4 regions of the Rossellomorea sp. GQ25 genome follow, and region 1 is predicted to be linked to each of the others. Evidence: riboswitches for the same ligand, from Rfam matches in the RefSeq annotation. Region 1 holds a riboswitch; each other region holds the start of a gene.
What was found. A riboswitch is a leader RNA that binds a small molecule or an ion and turns the genes downstream of it on or off. The one in region 1 is predicted to bind thiamine pyrophosphate.
Positions count from the first base shown of each region.

Region 1 (4,533 bases):
TTCCGCTACTTATGTTATCCCTATATGCGTGAATCAGTTTCAACCGTAGATTTCGAGATTCGGACCGATTCACTGTCGACTAAAATCGGACTCGCGTCATCATTGACGGAGCACTTACCGAAAGTGCACGACGATTTACTATATTTGGCTGAGATGGTGTACCATCTCAATGGCTCGGTGCGGGGAATGACAGCCATCAAGGAAGAGGACTTGAATAAATTGAGCCAAATGTACGATCGTTATAGGTTGGAAGTCGAGGAACGCATCCAAACCTTTGTCCTTCCACAGGGCTGTACAGCGGCATGTACGCTTCATACTTGCCGCAGTGAAGCCAAAAAGTCCGTCCGTGCCTTACATAAAGTCAGTACTGAGATGAAAGTGGAGAACATTTTATTTAAATACGCTCATTTACTGGCAAATGTCCTGTTTGTGATGGCCGTGTATGTGAATAAATGTGAAGGGATTGAAGAAATTCCTTTTGTAAGTAAATCGTATATAGATAAAATTTAGAGAAGCGGGGAAGATGAAATATGAAAAAATCATGGTTAAATAGTCTACTGCTATCAATCATCCTGGTTGTTTTCGCAGGGTGCAGCAATGGGGAAGAAGTAACATCCACAAAGGAAGTCAAGTCTAAAAATGAGTCTTATTCTGTGACCGATGACAGGGGAGAAGAGATTAGCTTTGAGAAAGTGCCAGAAACCGTTATTTCCTTACAGCCGAGTAACACAGAGATTCTTTTTGCAATAGGAGCTGGAGATAAGGTAGTCGGGGCAACTGAATTCGACAACTATCCTGAAGAAGCGAAAGAGATTAAAAGAGTATCGGATTCCATGACGGTCAATGCGGAAGAAGTCATTGCACTAAAGCCAGATGCTGTCATTGCATATACCACTGGAGATGATGCCGGGGTGAAGCAGCTTGAAGAGGCGGGATTAAAGGTATTCGTTATTCAATCTGCCCAAACCTTTGAAGATGTTTATGGGGATATTAAACAAATTGCAACCGTAATGGGAGTAGAGAAGAAGGGGAACGAATTGGTAGATGGCATCAAGGAAGAGATTTCAGATGTGAAAGAAAAAGTAAGTACACTAAAGGAAAAAGAACAAGTATATTTTGAAATCAGTCCCTCCCCTGATATCTATACAGCAGGAGCAGAAACGTTTCAGCAAGAAATACTGGAAACGGCCGGGGTCGAGAATATCTTTGGAGACCAAAAAGGCTGGGTGAAGGTAGGAGAAGAAGAAATCATTAAACGTAATCCTAATATGATTTTAACTACAGTGGGGTACGTCGACGAGCCGACAGCTGAAATCAAGTCCCGGGAAAGCTGGAAAGATGTAAAGGCAGTGAAAAATGATCAAGTCCATTTCCTGGATTCAGATATTATGTCAAGACCGGGACCACGTATCGGTGAAGCGGTTGAGCTAACGGCTGAAACGGTGTATCCGGACTTGTTTTCTGAATAAAGTAGGATGTTAGATTGGAGAAGACAGTGATTTGTATGTGGAATCATTGTCTTTTTCATCTCAAGTTCTACAATTTTCGGACCATTATGATAAAGTAAACGTAACAACATCACGATAGGAGAAATCAACATGAGCAAACTGGAAGTCATTGTTTTGAATGAGGAAGATGCAAAAGTGGCAGAAACATCCGGAGCAGATCGACTTGAATTGGTATCTGACATACACGAGGGAGGATTAACTCCTGAATATCGTATGATAGAAAATGTATTGAAGGCTGTTTCGATTCCTGTTCAGGTTATGATTCGTTTACATAGTAAATCTTTCTCGTATGATGCCGAAGAATTGCGCGTCATGATGGACCAAGTAAGGACCATAAATGAAATGGGGGCCCCGGGCATCGTTTTTGGTGCTTTATCCAAGGAAGGGAAACTTGATTCCCATGCTTTAAAGGAAATCGTACAAACTGCGAAGGGTCAGTCAATTACTTATCACCGGGCTATCGATGTGTCTTGCGGTCCATTAGACTTATGCAAAGAATTATTCCATTCAGGATTGAACGTTGATCGAATTCTCACATCTGGAGGAAAACCTGAAGTGAGCGAGGGATTGGACGTGATTAGTACAATGAGGGAAATAGAAAAGATCGGCGGCCCAATTATCATGCCTGGATCAGGGTTAACCGTGGAGAATATAGGAGAAATACACAATAAGCTAAATGCACGGGAATATCATGTTGGATCAGGTGTTCGTAAAGACGGGAGCTATGACTTAGGAATAGACCCTGAAAAGGTAATGAAAATCAAACGGGTGATCACATCATAATTTGATTTGTTACTATACTACTATTTGAAAAAAGAATGGATTGTGGTAAAAATAGTATGTAACAACATACTATCAATATTTCTACTGGGGGAGTCCGATATATTGCTTGGACTGAGAGGAGAACGCATAAGTTCTTTGACCCTTTGAACCTGATCTGGATGATACCAGCGTAGGGAAGTAGTACGAAGCGTTTTTTTTTGTGTTTTGTGACGCTTACTACTTTTTGACATTTCGGGTTCTGATTATTCAGGACCCTTTTTTGTGTCTTCATGTCCTTTTTTTGAGAAAGAGGAATGCCCGATGCAGTAACTTCCTGGTCCTATCATAAGGAGGAGAAGTTAAGTGGCAATCGAGTTAAAATCGCAATTTACAAACAGTAAAAAAGTGTATGTAGGAGGGTCCAGGCCTGACATAAACGTTCCGATGAGAGAAATTGAACTTAGCAGAACGAATGCTTCCTTGGTCGATGAAGAGAATGAACCGGTTCGTGTATACGATACAAGCGGACCTTATACAGATGAGCATTACCAAGTCGATATTAATAAAGGGTTACCTTCCGTTCGCACAGAGTGGATCCTGGAACGTCAGGATGTCGAGGCTTACCCGGGACGTGAAATCGAACCGGAAGATAACGGCTATAAAGGAAAAGATCCTCATGCAAACGTAGAGTCGTTCCCTACAATCAGACGTACCCCAATGCGTGCAAAAACGGGTCGTAATGTGACTCAAATGCATTATGCAAAAAAAGGAATCATTACACCGGAAATGGAATTCATCGCTATCCGGGAAAATGTTGATTCTTCATTTGTAAGAGAAGAAGTAGCAAATGGCAGGGCCATCATTCCGGCTAATATTAATCATCCTGAATGTGAACCGATGATCATCGGTCGTCACTTTCATGTGAAAATAAACGCGAATATCGGGAACTCGGCCGTATCATCTTCTGTTGAAGAAGAAGTGGAGAAAATGACGTGGGCAACTCGTTGGGGTGCCGATACAATAATGGACTTATCAACAGGAAAAAACATTCATACTACAAGAGAGTGGGTGATTCGAAATTCGCCTGTCCCTGTTGGTACGGTACCGATCTATCAAGCGCTTGAAAAGGTAAACGGGATTGCCGAGAATCTTACATGGGATGTGTACAGGGATACATTGATCGAACAGGCGGAGCAGGGGGTTGATTACTTCACCATTCATGCAGGTGTATTATTGCGTTATATTCATCTAACAGCTACTCGTACAACAGGCATCGTATCCCGTGGAGGTTCAATCATGGCACAATGGTGTCTTGCCCATCATAAGGAGAACTTCCTTTACTCACACTTTGAAGATATTTGTAAGATTTTAAAAGCCTATGATATCTCCGTTTCCTTAGGTGATGGTCTAAGGCCCGGGTCAATAGCTGATGCGAATGATGAAGCGCAGTTTGCAGAGCTTGAAACATTAGGCGAGCTAACCAAAATTGCTTGGAAGCATGATGTACAGGTGATGATTGAAGGCCCTGGACATGTACCGATGCATATGATTAAAGAGAATGTGGATAAGCAAATGGAAATCTGTCATGAAGCCCCTTTTTATACATTGGGGCCATTAACGACCGATATAGCACCGGGGTATGATCACATCACTTCTGCCATAGGGGCGGCCATGATCGGCTGGTTTGGAACAGCTATGCTGTGCTATGTAACACCTAAAGAGCATCTGGGATTACCGAATAAAGATGATGTGAGAGAGGGTGTCATTGCTTATAAAATAGCAGCACATGCAGCGGATTTAGCGAAAGGGCATCCAGGGGCACAAGTTAGAGATAATGCTGTTTCTAAGGCTCGATTTGAATTTAGATGGAATGATCAATTTAATTTATCCCTGGATCCGGAGCGTGCAAGAGAGTATCATGATGAAACTCTTCCTGCTGAGGGGGCAAAAACGGCCCATTTTTGTTCAATGTGTGGACCGAAGTTTTGTTCAATGAGAATTTCACATGATATCAGGGGAATGAAGGCAACCAATCTTGATGATGCCCAAAAAGATATAGAAAGAGGACTGATAGAAAAATCGAAGGAGTTTGTCGAAAATGGATCAAACATCTATCGATAAACCTGTCTGTCATGTTCTCAAATTAAAGAAAGAAATATCCATACTAAATCAGAGAATCAATCAACTTGAAAAAGAAGTGAAGAGCATTCAGGACAATTGCAGGCATGTCTTCTATGAGACTGAAGTAACAAGGTCATGCATC
Region 1 is NZ_JCAXEQ010000009.1:7,435-11,967, forward strand. Features, by position in the region: gene AC6CIB_RS20815 (cobalamin adenosyltransferase family protein) at 1-510, shown strand, start outside; gene AC6CIB_RS20820 (ABC transporter substrate-binding protein) at 531-1,469, shown strand; gene AC6CIB_RS20825 (copper homeostasis protein CutC) at 1,599-2,291, shown strand; TPP riboswitch at 2,368-2,484, shown strand; gene thiC (phosphomethylpyrimidine synthase ThiC) at 2,634-4,391, shown strand; gene AC6CIB_RS20835 (hypothetical protein) at 4,369-4,533, shown strand, end outside.

Region 2 (9,176 bases), on a different contig from region 1:
TCGCACATACCGAAATCGATTTGAAAAATGACAAATCGAATCGAGGGAATTCAGGCTTTACAGATGAAGAGCGCGGGAAAATGACAATGCTCTTGCAGGAAGGGTTTGTCGATAGCTTTCGATATATACATCCATCAAAGGATGATGCCTTTAGTTGGTGGTCCTATATGAGTAATGTCCGTGAACGGAACATTGGTTGGAGAATTGACTACTTTATTGTGTCAAATCGTTTAACCCCTGCAATAAAGAGTGCAGAAATTCATTCTGAAATCCTGGGAAGTGATCACTGTCCTGTATACTTAGAGTTAGAGTAGTACATACAATAAGTAGGCAAATTACATTTACGGAGGGTAAAGGATGTTACGAAAAAGATTGCTGCAGTATATTGAAGAATCAAAAGGCACCGTTTCTTTATTTCAACAGGAAAAAGAATATGCAGTAAAGCATGGATTGCTGGATGCTCACGATATCTCTTCTCCAGAGTCGGGTTCACGTTATCAAGATGCTTACATCGAGCGTTGTAATAAGGAAACAGAAGAACTAATCAAAAATGAACCTGTCACATTTCTTGATCAGCCTATCAGCTATTTAAAAGATCATAAGAACGAGTTCATCTTCCTCGAATCAGTTTGGTTTGATGTGATTGGAGTGGATGCTGTTTCATTTGAAGTGGATGATGTGTTCGGAACGTATGATGCGATGCTGGGATTGAAGCTCCAAAAAAAATATCGTACACACATTGTCCAGTATTTAGAAGGGAGGCTTCAAGGAGAATCGTCGTATGACTTATTGTTTAATGGGGAAGATGGATTATGGGATCTAAACATCACATTAAACGATCACCCGGATTTTCATGAAGGTTTATCGATGCTTGCTGTCTATGAGCTCATATATGATTTCCTTTTTCTTCTCCTTCAAACGGTGGATGAGGCTTAAAGTAATATGTGAATATAAATAGAGGGACGGACCTTGTGAAGGTCCGTCCCTCTAATGGTTATCCTTTATTACCAGGACGCTTGCTGATTTCTTCTGTTACGACATGGGCCAGGTCATCATTGCCGAATAGGGAGAGGACACCCAGTAAAGTCGTGTCGGGAATTTCTTCCGACTCTTCTTTAGGGACCGTTAAGTCAATTCCTTGCAATAATGCGGGATTTTCCCCTTGATTGGGGTAGGCTTTCTGATAAAGGGTTGCAGGGTCAAGGTCGTGATTCACACACCATTGCGCAAACACAAGGATCATCATATGCTCGTCCTTTTGATAATTTTCAATGATTTTTTCTTGCATCTCTTTAGAATTCATTGCATTCTCTCCTTAAACTTCGTATCTACTTCTATTATAACGAAGTTTGGGGAGCAAACCCATTCATTTACTTATGAGGCTGAATAGAGGAATACGTTTTTAAAATCCACCGGTTTAGGTGTATAATAGAATGATGAAAGAAACTTGTTTCACATTGAAAGGAAGTTAGAAAATGAACATTACAAGTCATAGTGCCGAGGAACTGAAAGATCCTACCGGTATACTAAATGGAGATCGATATGAAGTTATTCTTGATATTGAAGTACCCGAGGATGATGAGCTTTACAGAGAACAGGGTATTTACATAAAAGTCATTTTTGTTCGAGAGGAGAACGGTTCCAGGATTGTGCAGTCGACCATTGTAGAAAGAAACACTGAAACGTATCTTGATTTTGAATTAGAAGAAGATGAAGAAAGTCTCCTTCTTTCATATTGCGAGGAAAATATCGGGTAATCGATATAAGTTGCACCCTCTACATTCGTAACCAAACGAATGTAGAGGTTTTTTTATTGGTTCATTTATAACCTCACCATAACCATCCAATTTTAACCCTTTCCTTCTTATATGACTGATAATTCAGAGACTTCAGAGTTGGCATGGAAATTGCATAATAATTAATAGAAAATAGATTAATAGAAGGGAGAAATGTTGATGAATGGTTATTGGGGTAAAGCGAAGAAACTATTCATTATTATGACTGTATTTACAGTTATAATCAGCTTGGCAACTTCCAGTGTATTTGCCAAGGAAAACGAGAGCAGCATCAAGGGGAATCTAGTGATTGTCGGAGGAGCTTTAGGTAGCAGCAACTCGGCTGTTTACGAAGAGTTCATTAAACTATCAGGGGGTAAAAAGAAAGCGAAAATAGGAATCATTCCTTCTGCTTCAGGCTCTCTGAAGTCATCAAATCAATTTAAGGAAGATTTGATGTCGTATGGAGTAGATGAAAAATCAATTGAAATCCTTCCTCTATCTGCTCACGATTTCTCAGGTACAGAGGAAGACGAAAGCAAATGGAAAAATAATGCTCAAAAGAAAGAAATAACAGAAAAAATCAAGAAGATGACAGGAATTTGGTTTGTCGGAGGAGATCAACTTAAGATCACAGACACATTAGTTAAGGAAAATGGGAAAAACACGAAAGCTTTAGATGAAATTTGGAATGTTTACCGGGAAGGAGCCGTTCTTGGTGGGACAAGCGCCGGAGCAGCCATCATGAGTGATGTGATGATTACAGGCGGTGACAGTTTAGGAGGTCTTCGTCAAGAGTTCATAACGGAAGACGTATCCAATCCAGATGAAGAATATGCACCTGTATATATCGAAAAAGGGCTTGGATTCTTCCAATGGGGGATTGTGGATCAACATTTTAATGAAAGATCTCGTCTTGGCCGACTAGTAGCTACAGCCATCCATTACGAAACAAACAAACATTACTTCGCCTATGGAATTGATGAAGATACGGCGATGTTGGTTAACAACGAAAAACAAACGATTTCAGTATTAGGAAGAAGTAACATCACGGTTATAGATGTAGCACAATCAACTTCCACAGGAAAAGAAATAAAGAACGTTGATCTTAGTTATCTATCTCCTGGTGATGAACTTAATGCGAAAACGAAAGAATTTACGATGAGCGGGGATAAGGTTGAAACCAAAGACTATGAATATTATAACTTTAAGCCTCTTCCAGCTACGGGTGTTCTATCATCCTATGGAACACTTCCCCAATACCTGTCGTATTCCCTAGTGGACAATGAAGCAGTAAGTGAGGTACATAGTTACCTTTATGATAGTGAAGGTAATGGTTTTGAGCTCGGATTCAAACAGACAGATGAAACAAACGGATATTGGGGTTATCAGGATGGTCAAAAAGATTCTTACTCTTTATTGCATGTGAAAATGGATGTCTCTCCAGTATCGGTCCGATTTAATGAGAAAGACCGTCTGACACAAGAATTTAGGGAATCAACATTAGAAATGCCTGAGAATTCCTTTGATCCTGAAACAAAGGGAAGTTTGGTGATTGTCGGGGGAGCTTTAGGGAGCAGCAATGAAGAAGTGTACCAGGAATTTATTAATCGTACGGGGGAAAATGGGAAAATAGGGATTATCCCTGCAGCAAGTTCCAGTTTGAAATCATCAAAAGCATTTAAAGAGGATCTTTCCTCATATGGTGTTCCGACAGAAAGAATCGACATTCTTCCTATTTCCAATCATGACTTTAAAGGGACGGGAGAAGACGAGTCCCAGTGGGGAGATAATAAGAATAACCCGGATTTGGCAGAAAGGATTCTAGAGTATGATGCCATTTGGTTTGTAGGAGGTGATCAAACGGATATCACTCGATCCCTATTAAACGAAGATGGATCGAAGTCAATGGCTCTTGAAAGCATTTGGAAAATCTATCGTAATGGAGCCGTTATTGGCGGTACAAGTGCAGGAGCTGCAATCATGAGCGATGTGATGATCGCAGGTGGTGGAAGCTATGAGACTCTATCAAAAGGCTTTACAGATACGTATGACGGGATGTCTCAACAAGAAGGCGGACCTGGATATCTTGAGAAGGGATTAGGATTCTTCCCGTATGGTATCGTGGATCAGCACTTTGATAAAAAAGCACGATTGGGGCGTTTAATTGCAACCAATGCTGAACATGGAGAAGAAAATGAATTCGCCTATGGTATCGATGAAGATACGGCGATTATAGTGGATAACGAAGCGAAAACCATTGAAGTAAAAGGTAGAGGCGGCGTTTCAGTAGTAGATTTGAGTCAGTCAGATCTCTCACAATCAACTCATACGTATAAAAATGTACATTTATCATGAATTACCTCAGGTGATCAATTAAATTTAAATACAAAGGAATATACAATCAGTGATCATAAGGTTTCAACAAAAGACTCTGAATACTACGAATATAAAGCTGTTCCCCATTCAGGAGTCTTAACGCCGCATCCTTCGCTTGCAAACTATTTAAGCTATAGCCTTCTTGATAACTTTGGACAGGATGAAGTAAAGAGCTTTAGTTTTTCTAAAGATGAAGGATTCGAACTGATTTTCAAAAAAGAAGATCAAACGGAAGGCTTTTGGGGTTATAAAGATGGAAACAAAGATGATTATTCATATCTCAATGTGAGGATAGATATCGTACCAGTAAAAATCTCGATTGAAAACAAATAGAATTGAACGGAAAGCCTGGGCGGATTGACGCTCGGGCTTTTTCAAAGTGAATCAACTTTTTTTTAGGTCATTTGCCGGTATATATAATTGATAGCGTTTGTTATAATAGTGATAACAAAGTGCTAGCAGTTGCTAACAAAGAGATAGAAAAGGAGGGCGAACCTTGTCAGATCAAGGAAGAATACAGCTTAATGTAAGGGTTGATAAGGAAACATCCAAGAAATTGGATGAAATCGTTGAATACTATCAGCAAAACACGAAAATTGGAAGAGTTTACAAAGGTGATGTTTTAACAGATATCATCCATAAATCCTATGAGATCATGCAGAAGCAAAAAGCGATTCAAAATCGGAAATATTAGTATTTTTTAATGGAGTATTTATATGATTTTCTTGTCTATACGGTGGAGAAATTCTTAAACCGTTTGTATGAAAATTGGTATAATTTATGTCATACTATAGGTTACATAGTTAAAAAAACAAAGTAAAAGAGGTAATTTTATTGTGCAAATGCCGAAAAAGTTAATCAATATTCAAAAAGGTTCAGGAATTTCCCCTTACATATGGAGCATCATCAGCATCCTGCCATTTTATTTTATCTTTCAGTCCTCCTCTACGATCGAAATTGTTGTAGGGATTTCCCTGACCATCATGTTCTTTATTTCTTTACGATTTGCTTTTATTTCAAAGGATTGGCCGGTTTATTTATGGACATCGATTTTAATCGCGATATCCATCACCATGACCATTCAATTTAATTTTATCTATTTTGCTTTTTACATTGCCTACTATAATGGGAATATAAAAAATCGGGTGGCGTTTTTAACCCTTTATATCATTCACCTGGTGTTAACGACAGCATCGATCAATTATAATTTTGTTATACAGGATGAATTATTTCTATCTCAATTTCCTTTTATTCTAATCATTTGGATAAGCGTCATTCTATTGCCGTTTAATATTTATAATCGAAATAAACAGGTGCAGCTCGAAGATCAGTTGGAAGATGCTAATAAACGTATTTCAGACTTGGTCAAGCAGGAAGAACGCCAGAGGATTGCCCGTGATCTACACGATACATTGGGTCAAAAGCTTTCTCTTATCGGCCTGAAAAGTGACCTGGCCAGAAAATTGGTAAACAAAGATCCAGAGCAGGCCCGAAGCGAATTAAAGGATGTTCAGCAAACGGCGCGAACCGCTTTAAGTGAAGTAAGGACAATGGTTTCGCAAATGAGGGGTATTCGACTAAAAGACGAAATCGTCCAGATCAAACAGCTATTAAAGGCAGCGGAAATTGATTTCGTGATGGATGATGAGGTCATGCTGCCCCAAGCATCACTCTTTCTTGAAAATATCTTGAGCATGTGCCTAAAAGAAGCCGTTACGAATGTTGTCAAACACAGCAAGGCGTCGCACTGTGAACTCAGCATTGAAGAGTCGGATAAAGAGATGACCATCATAGTGAAGGATGATGGTATGGGAATCGAGAGAGATTACACACAGTCTAAAGGAAGCGGTTTAATCGGAATGAGAGAACGGTTAGAATTTGTAAATGGAAGCTTAGACGTTTTTTCCGATAATGGGACCACTTTGATTATGAGAGTGCCGAAAGTAATCAAGCAAACAGACAGGGAGAGAATGGAATGATTCGAATTGTTATTGCAGAAGACCAACGAATGCTATTAGGTGCCTTAGGCTCGTTACTTAGCTTGGAGGATGATATGGAAGTGGTAGGGAAAGCCGACAATGGAGAAGAAGCCATTGCCCTCGTCCACGAGCTGAAGCCGGATATTTGTATCATGGATATAGAAATGCCGAAAAAAACGGGACTTGAAGCAGCAGAAGAATTAAAGGGTAAAGATTGCAAAGTGATCATTCTCACCACTTTCGCAAGATCCGGTTATTTTCAACGCGCATTAAAAGGCGGGGTGAAAGGGTATTTGTTAAAGGATAGTCCAAGTGAAGAACTGGCCAACTCGATCCGCCTGGTGATGGATGGTAAAAGAATTTATGCACCAGAGCTTATGGATGATGTGTATGGTGAAGAGAACCCCCTTACAGACCGTGAAAAAGAAGTGTTGGAGCTGGTTGCTGACGGGAAAAACACGAAGGAGATAGCCGATGAACTCAGCCTCAAAACGGGTACCGTCCGAAACTATATCTCAACCATTCTCGACAAACTTGAAGTTAAAAATCGAATCGAAGCCATCACTCAATCAAAAGAAAAAGGATGGTTTAAATGATGTGTTGGGACGGACCTCCAACTTGGAGGTCCGTCCCACTTTTATTTAGTGTTGTAATTACTTAATCTATGGTTTGTATATTTATAGATTTGTAACAGACACTTAATTTTGCTTTACAAGTGCTTTATTCTAAAAGGAATTTCATTTAAATTACAAAGGGGGTATCCTTTGCTATGATAGGTTTTTATGGAAAGGCCAAATGAAAAAATGATGAAAGGTTTTCTTTTTGGTGTTGACAAGTAAAAGAATCGTGGTACGATAACAACGAATACAAAATTTCATAGGACGATCCACTAGGGGTGCCTTCTAAAAGGCTGAGATTAAAGTGTGACTTTAAGACCCTTTGAACCTGATCTGGTTGAGACCAGCGTAGGGAAGTGGTGTTTGACGGTCACATAGAATCGTATTCTATCAAGCTGATCTCAAGCCACTTTCTGTATGCGGTATGCATAATGAAAGTGGCTTTTTTTGTTGCCCATTTCGGGTCGTCTGGAAAAGGAGAAAGATATTATGTCATTTACAACGTACTTAAGAAACGAAGTGAAGGAAATTTGGGAAGCGAGTTTTCACCATCCTTTCGTTAAAGGGATCGGAGATGGAACCCTCCCCCTTGAAAACTTCAGATACTACATTCTGCAGGATGCCTATTACCTCTCCCACTTTTCAAAGGTGCAGGCACTTGGTGCAGCAAAAGCGACAGACTTACATACTACATCCAGAATGGCAACACACGCTGTAGGAACGAATGAAGCAGAGCTTTCACTTCATGAAAATTTCTCGAATCGTTTGGGGATCACAGAAAAAGAAAAGCAGCAATTCAAACCGGCACCTACTGCATATGCCTACACGTCACATATGTATCGTTCTGCACAGTATGGAGGTCTCGCAGATATCCTGGCAGCCATACTCCCATGCTACTGGCTGTATTATGAAATCGGTGAGCGCTTGAAATCATGTGCACCTGAGGAAGGTATTTATCAGGAGTGGATTGCAGCTTATGGTGGAGAATGGTTTCGGGAGTTAGTGGAAGAACAAATTCATCGACTGGATGGATTGGCAGAAACGATGACCGAAACGGATAAGGAAAGAATGAAAGAGAACTTCATTTTGAGCAGCATTTATGAATTACAATTTTGGGAAATGGCATACACACTGGAGAAGTGGCCGTTTCAGACATCACTAGGTAAAGAAGGTAGAATACATGTCTAAATTAAAACTGACAGACATTTTAGTAACGGTCGTCATCTCAATAGGTTTTGGAATTATATATAAGCTTTGGGGACCGGTTTACAACTTGTTAAAGCCATTTGGATTGCATGCTGACCAACTGATCTATGGCATGTGGTTCATGGCGGCAACCGTGGCATTTTTAATCATTCGGAAACCTGGCGTCGCACTTCTGGCCGAGATTGCAGCGTCTTCAGGGGAATTTCTCATGGGAAGTGAATGGGGGCTTGAGGTATTACTATTCGGTCTGATTCAAGGTTTGTTTGCAGAGTTGATTTTTCTTATCACCCGCTATAAGCGTTTTGATGTCATCGTCATTTGTACTGCTGCTGTGGGCTCAGCACTTGGATCTATCTTGATGGACTACTTTAAAGGGTACATGGGAGACTTGGTTCTGTGGAATTTATCACTTTTCATTGGTGCCAGATTAATAGGATCTATCGTGATTGCAGGCATTGGTGCCTTTTATCTGGTTAGGGCTCTGGAGAAAACGGGGGTAACCAGTTTGGTCAGAAGTGCAGATCAAAAAGATTATGATGCATTGAATCAGTAAAGGAGGGAAGGCCGATGCATGTTGAGAATCTGCGCCTTACGTTTTCCGGTTCAGAGAATTTGATGTTTAAAGACGTAAGCCTTTCGATAGAAGACGGGGAAAAAGTATTGCTATTAGGTCCATCAGGGTGTGGAAAATCCACACTCCTCCAGGTCTTATCTGGTGTGATACCCCACTCGGTAGATGTACCGATGAAAGCTGACTCGATTAAACGACCTGATTCTTTCGGGTATGTCTTTCAAGATCCGGACGCTCAATTTTGTATGCCTTATGTTGATGAGGAAATTGCCTTTGTTTTAGAGAACCTCCAAATTCCAAGGGACGAAATGCCAGTGAAAATTAAAGAACTGTTAAAGAAAGTGAATTTAAAGCTGGGAAATACCCATAGCAAAATCTCCACTCTTTCGGGTGGGATGAAGCAAAAATTGGCCATTGCTTCCGCACTTGCGGTCCATCCCCATACGCTATTTCTGGATGAGCCTACAGCCATGTTGGATGAAGAGAGTACAAAATCTGTATGGGAAACAGTGAAAACGACATGTAAGGATAAAACGTTACTTATCGTTGAGCATAAGCTGAGTCACGTACTGGAGATCATTGATCGCATTATTCTTTTCGATGCTAACGGAAGGATAGTGGCGGATGGTCCAAAGGCTCACATTTTATC
Region 2 is NZ_JCAXEQ010000001.1:340,878-350,053, forward strand. Features, by position in the region: gene AC6CIB_RS01850 (exodeoxyribonuclease III) at 1-314, shown strand, start outside; gene AC6CIB_RS01855 (branched-chain amino acid aminotransferase) at 358-936, shown strand; gene yxiS (protein YxiS) at 995-1,303, opposite strand; gene AC6CIB_RS01865 (DUF6509 family protein) at 1,476-1,757, shown strand; gene AC6CIB_RS01870 (cyanophycinase) at 1,956-4,133, shown strand; gene AC6CIB_RS01875 (hypothetical protein) at 4,651-4,848, shown strand; gene AC6CIB_RS01880 (sensor histidine kinase) at 4,997-6,133, shown strand; gene AC6CIB_RS01885 (response regulator transcription factor) at 6,130-6,729, shown strand; TPP riboswitch at 7,015-7,122, shown strand; gene tenA (thiaminase II) at 7,240-7,938, shown strand; gene AC6CIB_RS01895 (ECF transporter S component) at 7,931-8,509, shown strand; gene AC6CIB_RS01900 (ABC transporter ATP-binding protein) at 8,524-9,176, shown strand, end outside.
Region 2: it holds a riboswitch for thiamine pyrophosphate, as region 1 does, so the genes downstream of both, tenA (thiaminase II) here and thiC (phosphomethylpyrimidine synthase ThiC) in region 1, are expected to answer to the same signal.

Region 3 (9,176 bases), on a different contig from region 1:
CATCTTGCGATGGAAGTGAGCCAGGACTTCGTTTTCGTTACATCTAGTAAAGTATCCATCTTGACGTAAGCTTTGAGAAAGGTTTCTTGAACGATATCCTCTGATAAATGAGCGTCCTTTGTAATAGTATAAGCTATATGGTAGATCAGTTTATGAAATTGTTCAACCATCTCCTCTAACGTGAGAGGAGATGGTTGCATGTGTAATGTGCCCATATGGCTTCACCTCGACTTTCTATTGTCAATTTTCCGTTTTATTCTTCAGGAATGAAGGTGTATCTTCAGCTTTTAACCCTCGCACTTCGACATTTCCGTGGGTTTTATACTTGATGATCACCATATATTCATTGGTCATCTGATTGTATACGAGTTGATCCATGATGGCTTCTACGTGTTTGGAATCAGCTATTTCAATCCCTTTGTTTTCTTTCTTTAACTCTAGGGCTGCCGTATCTTGATCCATGACGTTGAACAGACGGTTACGGTATTGCTCTTGATCGATTACGTACATCCACTCAACGTCAGATGCAGTCACCCTTACATCTTCAAGGTATCCGTTTTCCTGTAGCCAGGATTCGAATTTCTGATCGTTATTACGTACCCCGACATGGATCCATTGATTCTCCGAAAGAAGTAATTCAACGTTATAGAGGTTCACTCTGTCGCGATTTTCAAACGTATCATTATAGGTTTCTTCTTTTAAAATCCCGATGGCTTCATTGATTTGTTCCGGATCGACAATGCTTATGCTCTGTCTATTCCCCAAGTCAGCATAAATCGATAGTTTGTCTACCTTGCTTGAATCAACGGCGAAAATTTGCTCCGTCGTTTCTTTATAATTTTTCATTTCATAGAGTGAAGCATACTGGGGTTTGAATTCGTTTATATTCACTTGATAGTTCCTCACCAGCTTACTACCATCTTTCATCTTGTAATAGAAAAAGATCTGCTCGCTATCTTCAGGGGTTGCTTTATTCTGATCTTGGTTGTTAACGATTTCTTCATGAAGGTCCAGAACCGCTTCAATTGTTTTAGGTTCGCTTATAAATGGTTCTTCAATGAGTGTTTCTGGATTGTCTGTCAAGGAATAATAGCTTGGGCTTACATGCACTTTTTCTACATCTTCCAATTCAGGAATCTTCTTTTCATATTGAAATAAATCGAACTGAATGAATAAACCGATAAGAGAGATGACCACGGCAAACCCGGCGTATCCCTTCCAATGATGGAACACTCTCCAATGTTTTTGTAAAACCATTTCTGCAAGATAGTAGCCAATGAATGATCCAATAAAATAGCCAAATACTGTCCATTCTAGCTCTTGGTAGACTCCATTAAAGTACATACCGCCGACCAGCATGAAACAGAAAGCGACTCCATATTTGAATAGGGGTCGGAGGACAGGAAATACAATGGCAAGTGACGCTGCTTCTACTTTTCTCGTTCTATACAATACATACGATAAAACATAGAAAATAAGAGTAATAGCTATGAAAAGTGTTACATCTATTCCGGAAAAGATTTTATTCTCAAGATATACGGCCTTGATGACTGGGGAATATTGTTCAATTTGGATATTGAAAAAATAATCCTCTGGAAATCCATATAAAAGATTTTTCAAGCTAAAGCATACGAGCATAAACATTCCAGCCGGTAATAAGAGCAGGATGTAAGTCATTACTCCTTGTACAGCTGTTAGTCCCGTTATCATGGCCACAAAGGTAGAAGCTATAAACAGAAGGATGTTCATAAGGATCGTGATGCCGCACCAGATGAAAATGTCTTGAACATCAATAAATTGATGAAGATCCGTTAATGAATAAAGGGAAAGTAGAATCGCTGTATTCAGTACAATTGGCATGATGAGAATGACAAATCCTGTAACGGTAAAATGGTAAAACAATTTGCTGCGTGTCAGCGGAAGACTATGCATGAAGTCTGCAGCCTGTTTTACATGTAAATAACGAAACAGAAATAGAGATAGGATGACTGGAACGAACAGCATCAAACCCATTTGGATCGGGTATTGCATTTTAAATAGGTTTTCGTAAATGGCAATCGGATAGGGCTGATTGTCGTTAGATAGTTTACCGATAATGTCAACCGGCAAAGAAAAGAGAAGTCCGATAAAATAAACGATCCCTACCCACCCAACATTCCGAAGGCTTTGAATGATGACTTCCTTATTGATCCATGATGTTTTGGATGGCATATCCGACGTCCTCCATTTCATAAACAAATATTTCCTCAAGGGTCAACGGTAACATATCGAAAATCACCGGATGATAAGGCTGGATCATGCTTCTCACATGTTGTTCGTCACCTCTTACGATACAGAGGGATACGCTTCCCCTGGTCTCTTCGTGCAGAAGGTCCAACTCGGTAAAGAGCTTCTGAGGTGTCTCACCTTTGAAGGCCAACTGAACTTTATGAATCCCGGATTTTAAATCATCAAGCTCTTTCTCCAGTAAAAATCTTCCTTGATGTAAAATTCCGATATGATCACATATATCTTCCACTTCACGCAGGTTGTGAGAGGAAATGAGGATTGTCATTTCCCGGTTGGCAACTTCTGTGATCAGTACGCTTTTTACCTTCTTACGAACGACAGGGTCTAATCCGTCAAGGGGTTCGTCCAGAATGAGCACATCTGGTTGAGTGGATAATGCAAGAATGAAAGCTGCTTGACGCTGGACACCTTTGGAAAATTTATGAAGCTTTTTGTGAGGATCTACCCCAAATAGGCCGGTTAGAGATTTATATTGATGCTCATCCCAACGACTATAGGTATTTTGATAAAATTTTGCCATTTGATTTAAAGTATAGTGAGCGAAGAAAAACGGTTGATCAGGAATGAAAACCAGGGTTTCTTTCGTTTGGACATTTTCAAAGACCGGTTGATCTTTTAAATAAATGTCTCCATTTTCGGGCTTCAGGATTCCAGAAATGGATTTAAGTAGTGTCGTCTTTCCTGCCCCATTCGATCCGAGCAGTCCATAAATCGATCCTTTTTGAACAGAGAAGGAAACGTCATGAATGATTTTAGTACCTTCAAAGGATTTACTTAATGATTTAATCTCTATCATCAGATTGATTCCCTCCTACCGATGCCTCGATGTCAGCAATCATCTGCTTTAAATCTTCAGGCGTGATCCCTAAATATAGAGCTTCAGACAAAAGTTTAGATAACTCTTCCTTTACTTTCATGATTTTCTCCGCGTTTTGAATGTGACTTGATGGATTAACAAAGCTACCCCGTCCTTTCACAGAATAAATGTATCCTTGGGTTTCAAGTTCCCTATAAGCTTTTTGGATTGTGTTTGGATTTATGGTCAGCTGCTGAGCCAAGGCACGAACGGAAGGCAATTGTTCGTCAGGCCTCAACACCTCATTAATGATTAACTCTTTTAATTTCTCGACTAATTGTTCATAAATGGGCTTTCGACTTCTTAAATCAAGCTCAAACATATCCACCCTCCCAACTGTATACAGTGTACTATGTGTCTTAATACAGTTAAAGTATATAACAAGTTCTTCCAGTTTGGAAGAGGGGAAATGAAAAAAATTGAGAGTGACGAGTTAACTGTCTTTTGTGAATAAGGTCTCTAGGAATTGGAAGCATAAGAATGATACAAACACAAAAATAGATATAAAGCATATATATACAAAAGTGAAAACACGTAGTAAATATGAAATATGACATTTCCTTTGACAAAGAAAGTTTCCTTGATACAAAATGGTGGTATTCAAAATTTTTGATCGGAGGAGAGGGTTGGCATGTTCATAGATTGGTTAAGTGGATTCAATCCAGCTGTGCAGGCACTGTTTGGCGGTACGTTGACATGGGGGTTAACCGCACTGGGAGCTGCATCGGTTTTTTTCTTCACCAAAATTGAAAAGCATACATTGAATATGATGCTTGGATTTGCTGCAGGCGTCATGATAGCGGCATCGTTTTGGTCACTTCTTGCTCCTTCTATAGAGTTCAGTGAGCAAAATGGTCAGATCCCATGGCTCGCTCCTGCTATTGGTTTTTTGCTCGGTGGCCTCTTTATTAGACTGTTGGATTTTGTAGTACCTCATTTGCATCTCGGGAACTCAGCGGAAAAAGCCGAGGGACCTCCTACTAAATTTAAAAAATCAACCTTACTATTTCTTGCGATCACTCTTCATAACATTCCTGAAGGTTTAGCCATCGGTGTGGCTTTTGGGGCGGCGTCAATGGGACTTGGTGACGCAACATTGGTAGGGGCAATCGGGCTGGCAATCGGAATTGGCATACAGAACATGCCTGAAGGTGCGGCACTGTCCATTCCATTGCGCGGAGAAGGAATGTCACGTTTGAAGTCCTTCCACTATGGGCAGCTTTCAGCCATCGTAGAACCCATTGCTGCCGTAATCGGTGCAGCTGCTGTCCTATTAGTGCAGCCACTGCTTCCTTACGCGCTTGCTTTTGCTGCAGGGGCCATGATTTTCGTGGTGGTAGAAGAGCTGATCCCGGAGTCTCAATCTTCTGGAAGTACGGACTTGGCTACATTGGGACTCATGCTTGGATTTGTTGTGATGATGATTCTGGACGTATCGTTGGGTTAATAAAAGTAAGCATGCGGCTTATATCGCATGCTTTTTTCTTTTCCAAAAAACTCTCTTGTCGTAAACATTGTTGTTTTTTAACATAAGTTTTACCAAGGCTCCGTCAATTAGTGTGTGCTGGATGGTGAGGGGAACCGCTTCGCTTGCAGCTAGCGTTCGGCCGAGCCTCCTGTAGCGGAAATCAACTACTACTTTCTTCACTAAGAAAGCCACAAACTTTGAGAGAAGAGCCTTCCAAAAATAGTATAATGGTAGTGAAGGGGGCCGAAGTATGAAGATTGGTCTCGTAAGGCATTTTAAAGTAACAAGAGGATACCCTGATAAATTTGTGACATCCGTGAACTAATGAAGTGGGTAGAAGAAGTACGATGAGTCTGATGTAGAAGAGAATGAGGTTGATCTTCATGATATTGAATGGAAGAAGTGCTACGCAAGTGACTTAACCAGGGCAGAAGTAACGGCTCGAAAAGTCTATGCAGGGGATATCGTATCGTTGAAGGAACTACGTGAAATTAGACTATCTCCCTTGTTCAGTTCCAAGAGAAAGCTTCCACTGTTTTTACATTTGTTTATGATCCGGGTAGCCTGGTGGTTTAATCATCGTTCTCAGCCTGAAAGTAAGAATGAGATCCTTAAAAGAATCAACGGGATTGTCGATGCAATCATACAAGAGGGTGAAGACGTTCTCATTGTAGGCCATGGCGGGATTATGATGTTTATGAGAAAAGAGCTGATTAAACGAGGGTTTAGAGGCCCTAAGTTTAGAAGACCAGCAAACGGGAAGCTATATGTTTTTAAAGACAAAAAAGGATGATTCCTGGGAATCATCCTAAGTCATTTCTTTATAAGGTCAGTTCTTAACAATCAATAATATCTTTCCTTCATCGAGCTTTTCTTCGTACTGATCCGCTTCTTCGTGGGAAAATCCAACTTCCATCAGCTTGTTTCGGAGTTCGTCACCTTTTTTCAGAATCATGTTCCCTACTGCAGTCCCGATACCTGTTTCCTTGACACCAATCTCATTGGCGTCAGCCCGATCAGCGACTCTGTCCGTCCGGTCATCATCATGGGATAATACATAAAGATTGTGTTTGTCGATACCTTGAGAAGAAAGCTTTTTAACTTCTGTAATTAATTCCTTATCGTCATAAAATTCCTTAACAGTCGGTTTCATTTCAATCTCCTCCATCATTCAAATTGATTTGTCGTTTATCTTTTCCCACGGGTTCCTAATGGTAAACCTTTGGAGATGTGGGTATACCTATTATTAATGTGAAATCAGAGAAGGGAGATCTCAAGATATGGAAGAAGTTCATTCTTTAGAAACCATCAATGCTACACTTGCTGCAGAAAAGCTGGTGTTACTATACATATCCAGACCCAACTGTTCTGTTTGTCACGCTCTCTTGCCACAGGTGAAAGGGTTACTAGAAGAGTTTCAAGATGTTATGTCCATCCATGCCGATGCAGAAAAAATACCGGAAATAGCTGGTGAGTTCTCCATCTTCACTGTGCCGGTCGTCATCGTTTTTGTATATGGAAAAGAAATGTTCAGGAAGGCACGCTTCGTTCCAATCGAGGAATTACATAGCCAAATGACTCGTCTGGTGAAGATGTTAGACCACTAAACAAACGTTTGATTAAGATTGGAATTTGTTGATCTGACAAGGTTGAAAGGGTTAAACGGTTGTTTAATACTGTGGAAATTTAAAATCGAGAGCCGTTTTTATTTGAAGTTCTATAGCAATAAAAAAAGAGCTGCTAAAAAAAGTGGCTCTTTTGTCATGGTTCAGTGAATAGGTATATAATAGAAAGTATAGGAGTATAGTAGTTGTGAAGAAATTAAAGGGGGCTTGATGAATGATCAGATTGTCTGGAACAAAGAAAGTCATGTTACTGGGTTTAGCAATCATCCTCATAATAGTAGCCAACCGGATTTCTAGTGTACAACACCTGACAGCAAGAATCGCCACCAACCTGTATGTGAGCCTAAAGTATCAAGATCTGGATCTCGAATACCAGAACGTCGAATTTTCACCCCAGTTTGGAGATTATTCTGTAGCGTATAAGGACAAGGACGGAAAAGTCTATGGATTCATGGTTACCCCTAAGTCAATGCCCGTCATCATACTTCATGACCCTCTTAATGAGTCACCTTAAACAAGAGCGAAATCAAAGAGTGAACCTATCTATCTTTCATAATTTCATTCTTCATGTATAATAAAATATAACAACTTTATAAACGTTACCACAAGGGGAGCGAAAGCTGAGAGTGAACAATCTGTTCTGACCCTATGAACCTGTTAGTTAGTACTAGCGTAGGGATGTGGAAAATAAGCGGCATCTTGCTTATTTTGCTTTTTACATTCAGCCCCCTTATGGTTTCGTTTCATCAACCCTAGGGGGATTTTTCATGAAAAATATACGTCTTGTCATTTTACTTGAAGCCTCATTGATGGCGGCATTCGCCGTTATCCTTGATATGCTTCCGTCTATTAAGCTATCACCCAGTATCTCCATTTCGATAGCAATGGTTCCTATTTTTCTATTGTCCTATCGAAGAGGATGGAAGGCTGGGATACTGGCTGGATTTGTATGGGGGCTATTGCAGATTGCCTTGGGTGATGCTTGGATTGCAACTCCTGTGCAGATGGTAGTTGAATATTTCATCGCCTTTGCCTTTATTGGTCTTGCCGGAATCTTTTCCGGTAAGATCCAAGCCTCATTAAGAAGTAACCATCGATCTAAAGCGGTAATGTGGATAGTGGCTGCTACTTTTTTAGGCAGTCTGGCTCGATATTTTTGGCACTTTATCGCAGGCTTTGTCTTCTTCGCAGAATATGCGCCGAAAAGCATGTCGCCACTACTTTTTTCATTAGTAGCAAACGGAATCACCATGCTGGGCTCAGCTCTTCTCTGTACAATCGCTCTGCTGATCTTACTCAACACAGCGCCAAGGTTGATCAGAGTTAGGATATCTCCACAAGAAAGCAGCCGAAAGGCATCATAAAGTTATCTGGACCCGCCCCTACAAAGAGGCTGGTCTTTTTTATGTGAAAATACTCCCCAGGTCCTAGAAACATTTACTTCTACGGCTTCTGTTTGCATGTTGGCGATTTTTTTATACTTAAGATATTCGTTCATATAGGAGTGACCTTGATGGAAGAAATTATGTCAAATATAGCGGCTGAGTGGGGAATATGGGGTGTATTGCTTTCTCTATTTATTGAAGGAAGTGCTTTCCCTTTTGTAGGCACTTTTTTTATCGTAACAATGGGATTTATTTTAGAATTAACGTGGATGGAGATAGGAGTCATTTCTCTAATAGGAAGCTTTCTTTATACAGTGGGGAGCTATATTCCTTATTTTATCAGTTTAAAATTAGGTGCGAAGCTGGAGGCAAGGTTGAAACCTGAAAAACGGAAGAAGCTCAAAGAAGCTCAGGAAAAGTTCAACCGCTACGGAATCTGGAGCGTAGCAATCGCAAGCCCCCTTCACTTAGGAAATGTCATTCCCTTCATGGCAGGCATGGCAAAAATGAATCTGAAAGTGTATTCCCTCCTTACTATGCTAGGGATCGCTCCGTCTACCTTTTTTTTCTTAAGTATTGGCAAGTTTTATGAGGGTGATAAAGAAGTGATCCTGGGGGTGGTAGAAGAATATCAAATGTTGGTTCTGACAGGGTTTGTGCTGGTAACTGTTTTGTACACTCTTTTCAAAAGGAAGAGAGAGAAGGGCATAGGAGGATGATTAGTAAAGATTCGGAGTCTAGATTTTTCGACAAGTTGCTCATAATCCTTTAAAAGTGGCTCATAAATCCTGAAACCGGCTCATAAACAGCCGGAACCAGCTCATAAATCCCTCACCAGCTCACTTGGTCGGCATTCAATATTCATTTTTGGGGGAAAGGTACATTTTCCCGAAAGATTACCCACTAATTCAACCCAAAAACCCTCTACACAGATTAAATCTACGTAAAATCATCCCGTTCCTCATTGATTACACCCCTTCTTTCCTATAAACTAGACCTATTCAAAAAATAGCACGTGTGGAGAGATCGTATGGAAGCAAAAATGATAAGAAGATATGACATTATGGAGGTCAGCTTGCTGGCGGGTAAGATCATGTTGCAAAGTGGTGCAGAGACGTATCGCGTCGAGGATACGATGATGCGCATCGCCGCTTCTTATGGGATTTCAGAATCTCACAGTTATGTGACGCCTACCGGGATCATCTTCTCGATTGAAACGTCTGAACCAACGAAAACGAAGTTGATTCGAATTAACGAGCGATCGACTGATCTTGAAAAAGTAACCCTCGTGAATAGTATTTCAAGGCAAATCAGTAAGGGGCACCTCACCGTTGAGGAAGCATACAATGCCCTGGAAAAACTGGATCAATCTAATCTATCATACTCCTTTGTGATTCAAGTATTGGCCGCTTCGATTGCCAGTGGATGTTTTCTCATCATGTTCCAGGGAGTGTGGAAGGACTTCATTCCGGCACTGATCACGGGAGGAGTCGGGTTTACGAGTCTGATTTATTTTCATCGCCTCGTTCCCATCAAATTCTTTGCTGAGTTTC
Region 3 is NZ_JCAXEQ010000002.1:970,358-979,533, reverse strand. Features, by position in the region: gene AC6CIB_RS10625 (RNA polymerase sigma factor) at 1-215, opposite strand, end outside; gene AC6CIB_RS10620 (hypothetical protein) at 241-2,211, opposite strand; gene AC6CIB_RS10615 (ABC transporter ATP-binding protein) at 2,183-3,085, opposite strand; gene AC6CIB_RS10610 (GntR family transcriptional regulator) at 3,072-3,467, opposite strand; gene AC6CIB_RS10605 (ZIP family metal transporter) at 3,777-4,592, shown strand; gene AC6CIB_RS10600 (histidine phosphatase family protein) at 5,002-5,406, shown strand; gene AC6CIB_RS10595 (YflT domain-containing protein) at 5,443-5,766, opposite strand; gene AC6CIB_RS10590 (thioredoxin family protein) at 5,894-6,220, shown strand; gene AC6CIB_RS10585 (hypothetical protein) at 6,453-6,752, shown strand; TPP riboswitch at 6,836-6,934, shown strand; gene thiT (energy-coupled thiamine transporter ThiT) at 7,006-7,602, shown strand; gene AC6CIB_RS10575 (DedA family protein) at 7,752-8,342, shown strand; gene AC6CIB_RS10570 (threonine/serine exporter family protein) at 8,654-9,176, shown strand, end outside.
Region 3: it holds a riboswitch for thiamine pyrophosphate, as region 1 does, so the genes downstream of both, thiT (energy-coupled thiamine transporter ThiT) here and thiC (phosphomethylpyrimidine synthase ThiC) in region 1, are expected to answer to the same signal.

Region 4 (9,176 bases), on a different contig from region 1:
ACCGTAATCAGTTGTTCCAATGATAAATCAACACTATATACCTGAGCGATAAAGACGGTTGCAACCCCCTGCATGATAGCAGTACCATCCATGTTGATGGTAGCTCCTAATGGTTGAACGAAGGAGCTTACTGATTTCGATACGCCTAAACGTTTTTGGGCAACATCCATTGAGATGGGAAGCGTCGCGTTACTGCTCGATGTACTGAATCCTACGCTCATCGCAGGACTGAAATTCTTGAAGAACCAAAGCGGATTCTTCTTTGCCAGAAGGAGGATCGTTCCACCATAGGTAACGAGCGCGTGAATGATCAATGCTGCAAGAACAACTACAAAATAAAGCCACATCGCCTTCAATGCACTGAAACCCTGGCTTCCTATTGCTGAAGCGATTAATCCGAATGTTCCGTATGGAGCGAATTTCATCACGAGTGTCACAAGGTACATCATAAGATCATTTCCTTGTTCAACAAGCTTTAATATTCCTTTTGTTTTATCCCCTAAAGCTGTTAATCCAAATCCAATAAAGATGGCAAATGCAATGATTTGGAGCATATTTCCCTCTGTCATCGCCGTAAGTGGATTTTTGGGAATAATGTTCATGAGGGTCTCTCCCACAGGAGGAGCATCTTTCGTTTCAAAACCTTCTGACTGTGTTTTGTCGATTCCCTCTACCAAACCGGGATCAATGACATAAGCCAGAGATAAACCAATAACGATGGCAATACAGGTAGTCATTAAGAAGAATACAATAGTCTTCAACCCAATTCTCCCCAGTTTCTTAGGGTCACCCAGACCTGCAGATCCAAGAACGATGGATAGAAACACAATTGGTACAACCAGCATGCTGATGAGGTTAAGGAATATTTTCCCTAACGGAGTAAAAAGATAAGGATCTAATATATCAAATATATCTTTAGCAAAAATATTAAGCAGTAATCCCACAATCGCCCCTAGTATTAAGGCAATAATAATCTTAGTTGTTAAATTAAATTTCATAGATGTACCTCCCCTATTGAATACAAAATAATTAAAAGATGTTTACCCTTAATTACTTTTAGCAAAACTATTATTTTTTAAATTTTTCTGTCATTATACTACTATCTCTTCCTGAACTGCCTTTCCATCATTTTTTTTGCTGCTTCTTCATTCTCCTTTTCCTATTATACTGATTTTTTTAATAATTGAAGAAGATTAAGGGTGAATTAAAACATTTTTACTATGTTTCACCTCACACCCTACACAATATGTGGGAGTTGAATGATTCTATATGACTACAGATCAACTTCCAAACTTTTCTTTTTTACATTTAATGATTAAATATTACGTGATTGGGTAAATAGTAATAACATCATGAAAATAGAAAGGAACATACCTAAAATGAATAAAACAGTCTATTTTCTTTCAAGTAGTCAACAGCGCAGCTTGATAGCTGAAGGGTGGGCCGAGAAGCTCGATGTGTCAGATTGGTCATTCAAAAGTGCCGGATGGGTTGCAGAGAGTCGTGCTGAATTCAGCGTTTTAGCAATGAAAGAGTTATGTATTGATATTAGTACATTCCCACTAACAAGCATTGAGATGAATGAACTTGGTAATGCTTCGGTTATTGTTGCGATTCAGGATACAGAATATGATGATAAGATAGAGATTCCATCTGAATTAGAAGATAAAGTCATCTATTGGAATTTGCCTAATCCAAGGAAGCGTTCTACGACACTTATTGAAGAATGGGTACACTATCAAGAAATTTGTGATGAAATTGCCATGCGAGTGAAAGATTTGGAAAATCTTCTACCACACCTACACTAAGAAGACTGATTACAACTAACATTGTATTGTAATCAGTCCCTTTTTTCTATGTGAAATACTCCAGCTTCGCTTTTGGAAAATGTTTTTCCATGTAGGCATACAGATGATCTTTCATTTCCTGCTCTTCATCCTTCTGATAGATATACTTGCCAATCCCGTATTTACCCCATTTATATCGCCGTTCTTCCTCATTAAGTTCAAGCTTTGTCATCGGATAATTTTTCTCAATGACTCTTTTAGCCGGTTTTGTGAAACGATGTTGAATGAATTCAAAGGTTAAATCCTTTTTCGCTTCTTCCGGCAGGTGAGCTTCCAAGTGTTCAAACATTTGCTTATACCCTTCCTGCCATCCTTCATGGATATAGATAGGTGCCACAATGAATCCTAATGGATATCCTGCTCTCGCTACCTTCTCCGCTGCCTCGAGGCGCTTATCTAAAGGAGACGTACCAGGCTCAAAATTCTTAATCACATAATCGGCATTGATGCTGAATCGGAACCTCGTTTTCCCATTATGCTTTGCATCAAGCAGATGGTCGACGTGATGGAATTTCGTCACAAAACGAAGCTTGCCATACTCGGATTCGCCAAAATGCTCGATGGCTCGTTTTAAGGTATGGGTGAGATGATCAATCCCTACGATATCCGACGTACAAGCAGCTTCAAAGCGCGTGAATTCAGGAGCTCTTTGTGCAATATACTTGTCTGCCGACTCAAATATTTCATTCACATTGACATACGTTCGTATATACGGTTTACTCCCCATCGTTGTTTGCAGATAGCAATAGTGACAGTGCCCCATGCACCCTGTTGCAAATGGGATGGCATATTCAGCAGACGGTTTGGATGTATCAAACTTCAACGTTTTTCTCACTCCGACTACTAATGTGGATTTCGCAATCCGGTATTTCTGGAAATGGTTGTCCCCTGGCAAATTACGAACCTGGTTATGTGATGTTGTATACCGGATTTCCACATCCATTTTTTCAAACTTTTCTTTGAGCTCTTTTCCCAACGGATATTCCAATGCATTCGGTTCAAAGTAGACCAATTGCGGCATGAACGGTTTAACCATGATTCATCCTCCTACAGGTCTCCAAATGATTGAGTATAGGCTTGCTCTGCTTCAGCTTCTGAAGAATAAACCGCTATTTCATGTGTTAACGGATAATGGGTTTCATATAAAAATAATGCCAGTTCGTTCGGATTTTCCGGATCATGTACTACGGCTGCCTCCTGCACGTTGGCTACACTTTGTGTATGTGGATTTCGATAAATCACATATACGACATCGCCGGCTTGATAGGGCATATATTGATCATTCAGTTCCATTCTTTTCACCTTTTTCCTAAACGTCAGTACTATCATTTTTTGTTATCTTCCTGATAAATATGATGGTAAAAGATGTTTATAAAAAACTTCTCCTGCACAATTGATGCAAGAGAAGCCTGATTTAGGAAATCCCATAAAATTCAGTTGTATTCTTAAACAGTTGTTTATATACTTCTGCTTCTTTGATGCGTTTTATTTCGGCGATTTTTTCAATGGACCGATGCATGATTCCTGGATGGGTCATCCTTCCCTGGAAGAAGCCTTCAAAACGCCAAGGACCATCTGTTTCCACCATAAGTCTCTCGATTGGGTACTTCTTAACAAGCTCTTGTATTTCCTTCTCATAAAGAACATCAGGAGTAATGGAGATGGAATAGCCATTTTCCTTCATTCTTTCAATGGTCTCTACATCTCCTTTAAACCAATGAAAGTGTGCTTTTGCTATGGAGTGCTTTTCTAACAGGTCACAAACGATGGGTGCATGCTCATACACCGCATGAAGGATAATCGGTTTGTTAATCCTTTTTGATTCGATCATAAACCGTTCCAAGAGATCGATATAAGGCTCCACTTCAATTACAGGATGTTCTTTCATTTTATAATAAGGCAATCCTACTTCTCCAATCGCCACTATTTCCTGTTGATGCAGCTCAATTAATGATAGAAGCTCCTCAACTTCTCTTTCTGGAGGCAGTTCCTGCTCCGGATGGAATCCTGCAGCCGGTTTGATCCTTGCATCTCTTCTTGAGAGTTCTATATTTGTCCTGGACGATTGAAGGTGGAACGATACAGATATGAGCGCTTCTACAGAATACAGTTCAAGTTCCTGCAGAATCTTATCACGCTCATATCCTTCGTATAAATCCAAGTGAATATGTGCATCAACCAAGGATGGTTTACACATATTGAGAAAGCTCCTCAAAAATGCTCGTTTTCCATTTCAGAAACTCCTCCGTTAAGAGAATCTCTTTGTCGCGGGGACGGGGAAATGGTACTTTGAACTCCTTCTGCACCCTGGCAGGCCGAGTCGATAATACAATGATGCGGTCTGACAGGAACAGGGCTTCGTCGATATTATGAGTCACAAATAGAACGGAACTCAAATCCTCCTCCCAAATAGAAAGGAGCCATTTCTGCATGTCCAATCGTGTGAATTCATCCAGGGCAGAAAAGGGCTCATCCAGACATAAAAAAGATTGAGGACTGACAAGGGCACGAATAAACGCCACCCGCTGCTTCATCCCTCCCGATAAATCATCTGGATACGCATTCTCATACCCCTTTAAGCCCGCCCGTTCAATCATGCTCAATGCTTTATCCCTATCCCTCTTCCCATGTAACTCCTGGCCCAGCATCACATTCTCAATCACGGTTCTCCATGGCAGGAGGGACGGACTTTGCGGCATATAACTGATGGTCCCTCTTTGACCATTTATCGATTTTCCATCTAATCGTATATCTCCTGAATCGGGTGTGAATAATCCACCGATCACATGAAATAGCGTGCTTTTCCCGCTTCCGGAAGGACCAAGTATCGACACAAACTCGCCTTCTTCAACATGAATGGAAAGCTCATCTAGGATCAGCTCCCCATCAAAGTATTTAGACATATTTTGTATGGATAAAGTCGTCATGCTACCTGTCCTCCTTTCGGTTCCACTTAATCATGATTTTTTCTAATAACAAAATGAGGCCAAAGAAAACCAGGCTGAGCAGCATAATCATAAAGATGGCTACAAATACCCTGTCTGTCCTGAAGGAAGACGAGGCAAGTGTCATATAGACACCGATCCCTTTCTGGGCACCTAACCATTCTGAAATCACCGCACCCATCACACTATAGGTAGCTGAAATTTTCAACCCTGAGAAGATGGAAGGAAGTGCATGCGGCCATTCAACTTTTCGAAAAATTTGACCTTTTGTGGCTCCCGACATTTTCATGTAAAGGATGTACTCAGCGTTCGTCTGCCTGAATCCATCCAATGCCGAGACCGCTACCGGAAAAAAGCAGATCAAGGTAATGACAATGATTTTCGGCAATAGTCCAAATCCAAACCAGATAACAAGTAAAGGAGCCAAGACGATAATCGGAATATTTTGAGACAAAATCATAAGTGGATATATCGCTTCTCTTACTTTAGGAAGAAGGTGCAGACCTACTGCTGTCACGATTCCAATCGTACATCCAATTACAAATCCTCCGATCGTGAGGAGAGTTGTCGAAGCAAGATGTCCTGTAAACGTGGTCCATGAGGCGACTCCTTCCGCCCATATTTCTGAAGGTGAAGGCATTAGCCATGCCGGCACCTCAAATACTCTAATGGTGAATTCCCAAATGATGAATAAAAGGATGAGGACCAAGAAGGGTCTCCATCCTTTCGATATCCATGCTTTCATCCTTTATACTTCTCCGTTAATTGATTCATTTCAATCCCGACAGGCTGATATAATACCTTGATTTGAGAAATGACATTTGAGCTGCCCATTTCAATCATTCGTTCATTCATTTGTTCAATCACCTTAAATAAGTCAGATAGATTTCCTTCCATTGTCGTTTCTAATGGATGGACTTCATAACGGACACCTGATTTATCAATGATCCGGATGGCTTCATCCACGTATGGTATAACACTTTCACCATTTTTTGTCTTTGGAATAATTTGTATGCTCACGAGTGCGTTCCCCATTTTGTTCACCTCTTATTTTGGTAAGAATTCGTTTGTGAATGCTTTTTTACTGTCCAGTTCTTTATCTAATAAGTCGTTATCGTACATCCAGGAAGCATAGTTTTCCCAAACCTCCAGCTTCTGCTCTCCCCATCTGTCAGCGTCATCTTTGTATTTAGGAGCCAGCCATTCCTGACTCTTCATGACTAATTCTTTATCAAGATCCGGAGCTGCATCTAAAAGGATTTCACCGGCCTCTTCCGGATTATCGATTGCAAACTGATAGCCTTTTGAAGAAGCAGTTAAAAATGCTTTAACCGTTTCAGGGTCTTTTTCAATCATCTTTTCATTCGTCGTCAAGACAGGAGTGTAATAATCCAGTTTCTCAGAGTAATCCTTTACGTACATCATATTCAAATCCTCACCGCGAAGCTCTGCTTCAATACCTGTCCATCCATAGTAGATCCACGCAAAGTCAACATCCCGTTTCACGGCAGTAAAGAAATCTGTATCTCCCATGTTTACAAAATTCACTTTCTCTACATCTGCGTTTTCTTGTTTCATAATCGACGTCATGACGGCTTGTTCTACAGGTGACCCCCATCCTCCATAACTTTTCCCTTCAAAATCCTTTGGAGTCGTTATACCCTTATCCTTAGGTGAGGCAAACCCGGATGTATTATGCTGTATGACCGCAGCGATAGATACGAGTGGTACGTCCTGTACCCTTGCTTGTGTTACACTTTCCTGGTATCCTACTCCGAACTCAGCTTTACCCGAGGCAACGAGTTGATCTGCACCAGCCTCACCAGGTAAGATGATATCAACATCCAGCCCCTGCTCTTTAAAGTATCCTTTTTCTTTCGCAACGTATAAACCAGTGTGATTGGTATTCGGTGTCCAGTCCAGTACAACCGTAACCTTTTTAAGACCATCTTTCTGTTCCGATGTATTTCCTCCACCACTGCAAGCAGTTAAAAGAAATACAGAACAGATGATATAAATCCATTTTTTCATCATGATTCCTCCTCAAATCCTTGTATGTAGTTGTAACGTTTATTCTCTATTCTTCACTTAGTAGAGAGAATGAATGTATAACACCTTAGAACATTAGGACATAACAACAAAAAAGCGTCCCTAGCTTCAGCGAGGGACGCATCGTTAAACATGATTATGTAATGTTTAAGAGAATGTTTCCTACGCTGGTATCAGCCAGTTCAGGTTCAAAGGGTCAGTATCTGTCAGGATACAATCTCAACCGGCCACACCGGTCCCCCTACACTTGTACTATGAAATTAAACGTTATCTTCTTCCCTACTTTGCCACAGAAAAGGTGGATATTCAAGCATTTCCTCTTAAATAGATTTACATTTGAAAGGCCTGCTCATAAACACCGGAATTTACCAATCTGTTAATGAACGGAATGTATGTAGATACAACGTGTGAATATCCTTTTTGATTGTAAAAAAAGGTGTATTGAAGAAGAAAGATAATAACTAAGAATGGCATCAGTTCCTTTTCTTCCTGAGTTAAAGTACCATCGGACTGATAGCCCCCCATAAAGGCATGGATACATTCAAATTGCTCATCCTCCCCCTGCTTGACCTGATCTTTGAGCATCCCTGCAAGAAAGTAACAGACATCTGCTATGCGGGGTGCTTTTCGTATCCTCTCGAAATCTATGACTCCTGTCACCCTTTCTTCATTCATAAGGATATTACGCGGGTGACAGTCGCTATGTACGAGTTGATGGGTCAATTTGCTATAGGAGAAAGACCATTCATTTAGTCTGCCTAGAAACCCTTTTCCCCACCTTTCTATCATTGTAGAATCCTGTCCGCCTATCCACTCTCTCAAATGTGTTTCAACTTTCCATTCCTCTACCTCGTATTTACAGACGTATTGGTCTAGTCTGCCATGGAGTTGAGAGAGGTATGTTCCCACCTTTTTCAAAGAAGTTAAGGAATAGACTTGTACTGGTTTTCCTTCCAGAGCTTGATACAGGGAGTAGAAAACTTGATGTTGTTGTACATATGGCTGATGCGAGAATGTTAACAGTGGCTTTTCAACAGGAAGCCCGTTTTCCAGTAAAAAAGAAGTTAAGAGCTGCTCTTCTATTCGCTTCTCCACTGAAGAGTTCAATCTCTTTTTTAGATAATATGTTTTCTCCCGACTCTTCACCTTATAAACATTCGGATGATTGCCCACGGTCTCTATGCAGGAAGGCGAAACCTTCCAGTTCAATAATAGATCATGAAGAGGTTCAATCATTTTTAATTCCTTTCCAAACATAGTAATATACGTTTAGTATGACTATGAAAGAATGTCTACATACCATATGAAAAGAGGTTGCATAGATGCAAAGAATACAAATGACGGAAGACTTATCATTCTCAAGAATCATTCATGGGTTATGGAGACTTGCAGACTGGAATCAATCAAAGGAAGACACTCTTTCTTTAATCCAGCACAATATTGAAAACGGAATCACGACTTTTGATCATGCAGATATTTATGGCTCGTATACATGTGAAACGTTATTTGGTGAGGCTCTCATCCTTCAGCCATCCTTACGTGAGAAAATGGAGATTGTGACAAAATGCGGTATTGTCCTGCCTTCTGACAATCGTCCTGAACATAAAACACATCATTACAACACTAGTAAAAAGCATATTTTAGCATCAGTTGATAACTCCCTGCAGAACCTGAAAACGGATTACATCGATTTATTATTGATTCACAGACCAGATCCATTTATGAATGGAGAAGAAGTGGCAGAAGCCTTCACTCAATTGAAAGAGGAAGGAAAGGTCCGGCATTTCGGGGTATCCAACTTTAAAGTTCATCAATGGAATATGCTTCAATCCTACTTACCGTTTCCATTGATCACAAATCAAATCGAATTATCTGCATACAACTTAGAAAATTTTGAAGACGGTACGTTAAACCTTTGCCAGGAGAAGCGTGTCGCGCCGATGGCCTGGTCGCCACTCGCAGGCGGGGCGATTTTCAGAGGAGAAGATGAGAAAGCCGTTCGTCTTCAACATATATTGAAGAAGGTCCAAGAAGAAACAGGCGCAAAGGGAATTGATGAAGTTCTATATGCATGGCTTCTTAATCACCCCGTAAACATTATGCCTATCGTCGGTTCAGGTAAAAAAGAACGCATTCAACATGCAATCAACTCTCTTTCCATTACATTAAATCACGATCAATGGTTTGAAATCCTGCAAACTTCTATGGGGCGTGATGTTCCTTAAGTGTAAGGTTTACAACCAAAAAAGACGATCCTATTCATGTAAAGGATCGTCTTTTTTTATTGAGCTATATCTCCACCAACATAATATTCCAGATAAACATCTTGTAATTC
Region 4 is NZ_JCAXEQ010000005.1:305,601-314,776, forward strand. Features, by position in the region: gene AC6CIB_RS17230 (dicarboxylate/amino acid:cation symporter) at 1-998, opposite strand, end outside; gene AC6CIB_RS17235 (low molecular weight phosphatase family protein) at 1,380-1,808, shown strand; gene splB (spore photoproduct lyase) at 1,855-2,883, opposite strand; gene AC6CIB_RS17245 (transcriptional regulator SplA domain-containing protein) at 2,895-3,140, opposite strand; gene AC6CIB_RS17250 (TatD family hydrolase) at 3,262-4,044, opposite strand; gene AC6CIB_RS17255 (ABC transporter ATP-binding protein) at 4,037-4,774, opposite strand; gene AC6CIB_RS17260 (ABC transporter permease) at 4,776-5,537, opposite strand; gene AC6CIB_RS17265 (MTH1187 family thiamine-binding protein) at 5,534-5,827, opposite strand; gene AC6CIB_RS17270 (ABC transporter substrate-binding protein) at 5,840-6,823, opposite strand; TPP riboswitch at 6,984-7,094, opposite strand; gene AC6CIB_RS17275 (phosphotransferase enzyme family protein) at 7,172-8,077, opposite strand; gene AC6CIB_RS17280 (aldo/keto reductase) at 8,164-9,066, shown strand; gene AC6CIB_RS17285 (Fur-regulated basic protein FbpA) at 9,123-9,176, opposite strand, start outside.
Region 4: it holds a riboswitch for thiamine pyrophosphate, as region 1 does, so the genes downstream of both, AC6CIB_RS17270 (ABC transporter substrate-binding protein) here and thiC (phosphomethylpyrimidine synthase ThiC) in region 1, are expected to answer to the same signal.